DNA from 2 places in the Nitratireductor sp. GCM10026969 genome. Region 1 is predicted to be linked to the other one. Evidence: riboswitches for the same ligand, from Rfam matches in the RefSeq annotation. Region 1 holds a riboswitch; the other holds the start of a gene.
The links. Region 1 has a riboswitch for thiamine pyrophosphate ahead of thiB (thiamine ABC transporter substrate binding subunit). Riboswitches for the same ligand answer to the same signal wherever they lie in the genome.
Positions count from the first base shown of each region.

Region 1 (3,358 bases):
CGGAAGGCGGCGAGCGGCCCCATGCCCAGTTGTGCGGCAAGCCGCCACTGGTCGGCCGGCACGGCTTCGAGCGCCCCCAGGAAGAGACGTGCCGAAAGCGGCAGATTGAAGAAGACGTGAGCGACGAGAATGCCGGAAAGCCCGTAGATGCCGGGCCAGCCTTCGCCCGAAAGGGCCGAAAAGAAGGGTGCGAAATAACCCGCACGCCCATAAAGCGCCAGCACGCCGAGGGCGGCGACGATCGCCGGCAGCGCCAGGGGTACCGCAAAGAGCTGGAGAATGAAGGCGCGCCCGGGAAAGCGCGGATGGCGCGCCAGAGCGCGCGCGACGAGGATCGCCGGGACAACCGACAGCAGCGTCGACAGGGCGGCCTGCCACAAGGTGAAACGCGCCACGCGCAAAAGGTAGCCGTCGAAGGCGTCGAGCGCGCCGCGCCAGTCCACAACACCCTCCCGGGCAAGCCCGAAAAAGGCACCCACGATGAGAACGCCGATCGCCGCCAGCGCCAGCGCGCCGGCCGCAACACGGCCTCGCCCCGCCAGAAACGGCGCTACCGGCTCATCACGGACAGCCACTCGTCGACCCAGGCTTCGCGGTTTTCGGCGACCTCGCGCGGCGAGAACCGGAGGGTCTCGGCGGGCTCTACCAATTCATCGAAAACCGGGTCCAACTGTTCGGAAGTCTCGCCTGCCGGGAACATCCAGTTCGTCTCCGGAATGATGTCCTGGAAGCCGGGACCGGTCATGAACGAAAGGAACTCTTCGGCGAGCGGATTGTCGGCCCCCTTCACCGTCCGCGCGGCGACCTCCACCTGGAGATAGTGCCCTTCCTCAAAGCCGGCGGCGTGGTAGCGGTCCGTATCCTCGGCAATGCGGTGATAGGCGGGCGAAGTGGTGTAGGAAAGCACCATCGGCACCTCGCCGCTGGTGAACAGGCCGTAGGATTCGCTCCAGCCGGGCGTGACGGTCACGACATTGTCGCGCAGCTTTTCCCAGGCGTCCGCCGCCTCGTCTCCATAGACCGCCTTCACCCACAGGAGAAGACCGAGGCCCGGGGTGGAAGTGCGCGGATCCTGGATGGCGATCTTCGGATCGCTGCCGGATTCCACCAATTCCTTCAGGCTTTGCGGTGGTGCCTCGATCGCTTCCGTGTCGTAGACGAAGGCGAAGTAACCGTAATCGTAGGGCACGAAGACATCGTCCTCGAAACCGCCGGGTACCTCGATCCTGCCGGGATCGATGCCGTGGGGGGCGAAAAGCCCGGTCTCCTTCGCCGCGTGGATGAGATTGGTGTCGAGCCCCAAGACGATGTCGGCCTGCGTCCCGTCGCCCTCCAGCCGGACCCGGTTGAGGAGTGCCACGCCGTCGGCCACGGACACGAATTCGAGGTCGCAGCCGCACGCGGTCTCGAACGCCTTTTCCACCTGCGGGCCGGGGCCCCACTTGGCGGTGAAACTGTCATAGGTGTAGACGGTCAGGGTCTCCTGCGCGTGTCCGCTGTTCATCGCGAGAAGGCCGAAGACAAGGGCAGGACAGGCAAGCAACAAACGCATAGGACGCCTCCTCTCATTGGTTCCAGGGGAATGAGGCGCCTGACGGTTCAGCGTCTAATCCCTCCGCCGGTGCGAGCCGGATCAGGTTCAGCGGGTTGGCGGGCAAAGCCGTATCGCCTCTCAGCCGAACCGCCGCATGCGGCCGGCACCCCGTTAGAGCAGGCGCGAAAATAGAGCGCGTCGCCGCGTAAAGCAAGGTGCCCCGGCGAGCACGGGCCGCAGTACTTTTGCGCGCCAAGGAGGGAAGGGGCGGCGGAAACCGCCCATTCTGCCGGCCCGGCCATGCGCCCCGCCGCGCACGGCACCATTGACATTTGCGCGCCGCTTCGCCACCTCACGGGCAACGCGTTGAACATGGGGCGCAGGTCCATGACCGCCGCAGCCGTCTCCGGCTACTTTTCCTCTCCCTTCTCGCGCCGACGCGCCGTCGGCGTCGATATCGGCGGCGTCGTCGTTGGCGGCGACGCCCCGGTCGTGGTCCAGTCCATGACCAACACGGACACCGCAGACGTAGATTCCACCGTCGCCCAGGTCGCCGCCCTCCACCGCGCGGGCTCGGAGATCGTGCGCATCACGGTGGACCGCGACGAGGCCGCGGCCGCGGTGCCGAAGATCCGCGAAAGGCTCGAGCGGCTCGGCCACAACGTCCCCCTGGTCGGCGATTTCCACTATATCGGCCACAAGCTTTTGGCCGACCACCCCGCCTGCGCCGAGGCACTCGCCAAGTACCGCATCAATCCCGGCAATGTCGGCTTCAGGGAGAAGAAGGACCGGCAGTTCGCGGCAATTATCGAGACGGCGATCCGGCACGACAAGCCGGTGCGCATCGGCGTCAACTGGGGCTCCCTCGACCAGGAACTCCTGACGCGGCTCATGGACGAGAACCAGGAAAAGGGCTCGCCCATGACGGCCCAGGAGGTCACGCGCGAAGCCATCGTGCAGTCGGCGCTGCTTTCGGCGGAGCTGGCCGAAGAGATCGGCCTGCCGCGCGACCACATCATCCTGTCGGCCAAGGTGAGCCAGGTGCAGGATCTGATCGCCGTCTACACCGAACTTGCGCGCCGCTCGGACCACGCGCTGCATCTCGGCCTGACGGAAGCCGGCATGGGCACCAAGGGCATCGTCGCCTCCTCGGCGGCGATGGCGATCGTGCTGCAGCAGGGCGTCGGCGACACGATCCGCATCTCGCTCACCCCGGAACCCGGCGGCGACCGCACCCGCGAGGTGCAGGTCGCCCAGGAACTGCTGCAGACCATGGGCTTCCGCCAGTTCCTGCCCGTGGTGGCCGCGTGCCCGGGCTGCGGAAGGACGACGTCGACCGTCTTCCAGGAGCTGGCGCAGAAGATCCAGGACGATATCCGCAAGAACATGCCGGTCTGGCGCGAGAAATATCCCGGCGTGGAAGCGCTGCAGGTCGCCGTCATGGGCTGCATCGTCAACGGGCCCGGCGAATCCAAGCACGCCGATATCGGCATCTCGCTTCCCGGCACCGGCGAAACGCCGGCCGCTCCCGTCTTCATCGACGGCAAAAAGGCCGCCACGCTGCGCGGCGCCAATATCGCCGCCGAGTTCGAGAAGATGGTGGCCGACTACATCGAACGCCGATTCGGCGCCGGTCGGGCCGCGGCGGAGTAGCCGTCGCACGGCGGCTAGCAGTCATCCCGGAAGCCGGAGCGAGAGCGCAGGCCGTCCGCGTTCCGGAGTGGGTCCCGGACAAACCTGCGGTTTTCCGGGATGACGCGCGACAGGATGGGATACTGCTAAACGCGACCCCTTACCCGTCGATCTCCCGGCCGATGATGGCGA
Region 1 is NZ_JBHSUM010000227.1:1,365-4,722, reverse strand. It holds partial or broken gene ACFP9U_RS23860 (ABC transporter permease subunit) at 1-575, opposite strand, end outside; gene thiB (thiamine ABC transporter substrate binding subunit) at 551-1,552, opposite strand; TPP riboswitch at 1,594-1,715, opposite strand; gene ispG (flavodoxin-dependent (E)-4-hydroxy-3-methylbut-2-enyl-diphosphate synthase) at 1,922-3,187, shown strand; gene ACFP9U_RS23845 (lytic murein transglycosylase) at 3,327-3,358, opposite strand, start outside.

Region 2 (3,358 bases), on a different contig from region 1:
GCCTCTCCATCCAAGCCGCAAAGGCCGGGCCTTCGTGCCCGGCCTTTTTCATGGGCGGGCATCGCCGGGCGAAGCCACAAAGGGCGTGGACAAAGTTTTTGTCGTCCTCCCGCAGACTCCGTGAAAGAAAGAATAAAAACAAAGTCTTGAGAAAACAGATTTATGTGTCCGGAGTGCCGTTTATCCCCGCATAGGCGGCGCGCCTTATGATCAGCCTGACGACAATTGCTTGCGAGGCTGCCATGAGCATCGACCCGGAGAATACCGCCCTGTTGAAACTCCCCTATATCATGCCAAGCCAGGCCCAGAAGCACGTGACGCACAACGAGGCGATCCGTCTGCTGGACGGCCTGACGCAGGTTTCCGTGCTCGACCGCGACTGGACCGCGCCGCCCGATACGCCCGAGGAGGGTGACCGCTACATCGTCGCCGAGGGCGCGAGTGGTGGCTGGGAGGGGTGGGACTCCAACATCGCCTATTTCGCCGATGGCGTCTGGATCAGGCTCGTGCAACGAACCGGCTGGCTCGCCTGGGTCGAGGACGAGGCGCGGATTGTCGTGTGGGACGGCAGCGCCTGGACGGACACGATCGGCAATCTCACGGCCGACGATCTGGCCAGCGGCGTCGCTCCCATGATCGGCGTCAACACGGCGGCCGATGGCCAAAACCGCTTCGCCATCAAGTCCGACGCGGCCCTGTTCTCGCACGACGACGTCACGCCCGGCTCCGGCCACATACGTGCCACGGTGAACAAGGCGGGAGCGGACAAGGATGCGGGCTTCATCTTCCAGAGCGCCTGGAGCGCGCGGGCCCTGTTCGGGCTTTTGGGCAACGACGATTTCTCGATCAAGGTGAGCCCGGACGGTGCTGCCTACCACACGGCCCTGGTGGTCGACCGCAACAACGGGCTGGTGAAGTTCCCCGGCGGCCTGTGGGGTACGGGCAGCAGCGCTGGGACGCTGGGAGCGCAGGCGCTCGCCTTTACCGGCGGGCTGGACGGTTCCGCGCTCGGCCAGAGGATATCTTTCGGCAGCGGCCAGACCATCGGGGACGGCCCCTGCATGCCCTTTTCCGGCAAGGTGGTAGCGGCGACGATGGGTCAGCAGTCGGGCACCGCCGGAACTTACACGCTGGAGGCGGTGAAAAGCGGCGGCCGGCAGGGTGCCTCCTACCGCCTGTCGCATTCCTATGGCGGCAGCGGAGGGCAGCACGCGATTGCCGATTTCCATTCGGCCATGCTCGCATTCGCGGCCGGTGACCGCATCAGCTTCGAGGTGGTGGAGCAGCCCGGGCCGGCCGCCTTCACGGTCACCTTCTTTGTCGTTTTCGACTGAGGGCGCAATGCCGGCGGCACCGCCGGCTCTCTCCCAGAAAAGACTCAGACGGGGCGGAGACGCTTGACAAGCCCCGCACCATCGCCTCTAAACTTACGTCTTCACCAGGGGGGCCCGGACAACGGGCTGAGATACCGCTGGCCTAAAAGGTAGCGCGGTGACCCTTAGAACCTGATCCAGTTCATACTGGCGTAGGGATGGTGCGACGGCTTTTCGGGGAACCGCCCCATCGGGTTCAGGCCCACAGATCAGAAAAAGCCTCTCCTTCATCCTTCCAAGAACTGGGTCTCCTGTGCAAAGCGCGAAGGAGCCATGCCATGGATGCCCGCAACCAGCCGACACCCGAAGTCACGACCGGTCCCCTGCCGGCCTCGCACAAAGTCTACAAGCCCGGCACGCACCATCCCGATCTGCGCGTGCCCATGCGCGAGATCGCCGTCCACCCGACGGCCGGCGAGCCGCCGGTAACGGTCTATGATTCGTCCGGCCCGTACACGGACACCGAGGCGCAGATTGAGATCGAAAAGGGCCTGCCGCGTCTGCGCGAAACCTGGATCACGGCGCGCGGGGACGTCGAGCGCTACGATGGACGAAGCGTCAAGCCGGAGGACAACGGCTTTGTGAGCGGCGATCGGCTGACGCCGGAGTTCCCCACGCGCAACCGTCCGTTCCGGGCACGCGACGGCAAGGCGGTGACCCAGATCGCCTATGCGCGCGCCGGCATCGTGACGCCGGAGATGGAGTTCATCGCCATCCGCGAGAACCTCGGGCGTGAAAAGCTGAAGGAAAAGCTCGAGCGCGACGGCGAAAGCTTCGGCGCGGCCATTCCCGATCACGTGACACCGGAATTCGTGCGCGACGAGGTGGCGCGCGGCCGTGCGATCATCCCGGCCAACATCAACCATCCCGAAATCGAGCCGATGATCATTGGTCGCAACTTCCTGACCAAGATCAATGCCAATATCGGCAATTCAGCCGTCACCTCCTCCATGGCGGAAGAGGTCGAGAAGATGGTGTGGGCGACGCGCTGGGGCGCCGACACGGTGATGGACCTCTCCACCGGGCGCAATATCCACAACATTCGCGAGTGGATCATCCGCAATTCGCCGGTGCCGATCGGCACCGTGCCGATCTACCAGGCGCTGGAGAAGGTGGGCGGGATCGCCGAGGAGCTCACTTGGGAGGTCTACCGCGACACCCTCATCGAGCAGGCCGAGCAGGGCGTCGACTACTTCACCATTCATGCCGGCGTGCGGCTGCACTACGTGCCGCTCACGGTTGACCGGGTGACCGGCATCGTTTCCCGGGGCGGCTCGATCATGGCCAAGTGGTGCCTTCATCACCACAAGGAGAGTTTCCTCTACGAGCATTTCGAGGAGATCTGCGACATCTGCCGCGCCTACGACGTCTCCTTCTCGCTGGGCGACGGACTGCGCCCCGGCTCGATCGCCGACGCCAACGACGCGGCCCAGTTCGCCGAACTGGAAACGCTGGGCGAGCTCACGAAAATCGCCTGGGCGAAGGACTGCCAGGTGATGATCGAGGGGCCGGGCCATGTTCCCATGCACAAGATCAAGGAGAACATGGACAAGCAGCTCGAGATCTGCGGCGAGGCGCCCTTCTACACGCTCGGACCGCTGACGACCGACATCGCGCCCGGCTACGACCACATCACGAGCGGTATCGGCGCGGCGATGATCGGCTGGTTCGGCACGGCCATGCTCTGCTACGTCACGCCGAAGGAGCATCTGGGCCTGCCCGACCGGGACGACGTGAAGACGGGCGTCATCACCTACAAGATCGCCGCCCACGCGGCCGATCTCGCCAAGGGCCATCCGGCGGCGAAGATCCGCGACGACGCGCTGTCGCGGGCACGTTTCGAGTTCCGCTGGGAGGACCAGTTCAACATCTCGCTCGACCCCGAGACCGCCCGCGCGCTCCACGACGAGACGCTGCCGAAGGAAGCGCACAAGGTGGCGCATTTCTGCTCCATGTGCGGACCGAAATTCTGCTCCATGCGCATC
Region 2 is NZ_JBHSUM010000035.1:455-3,812, reverse strand. It holds gene ACFP9U_RS10055 (DUF2793 domain-containing protein) at 243-1,334, shown strand; TPP riboswitch at 1,431-1,550, shown strand; gene thiC (phosphomethylpyrimidine synthase ThiC) at 1,652-3,358, shown strand, end outside.
Region 2: another riboswitch for thiamine pyrophosphate. It lies ahead of thiC (phosphomethylpyrimidine synthase ThiC); the one in region 1 lies ahead of thiB (thiamine ABC transporter substrate binding subunit).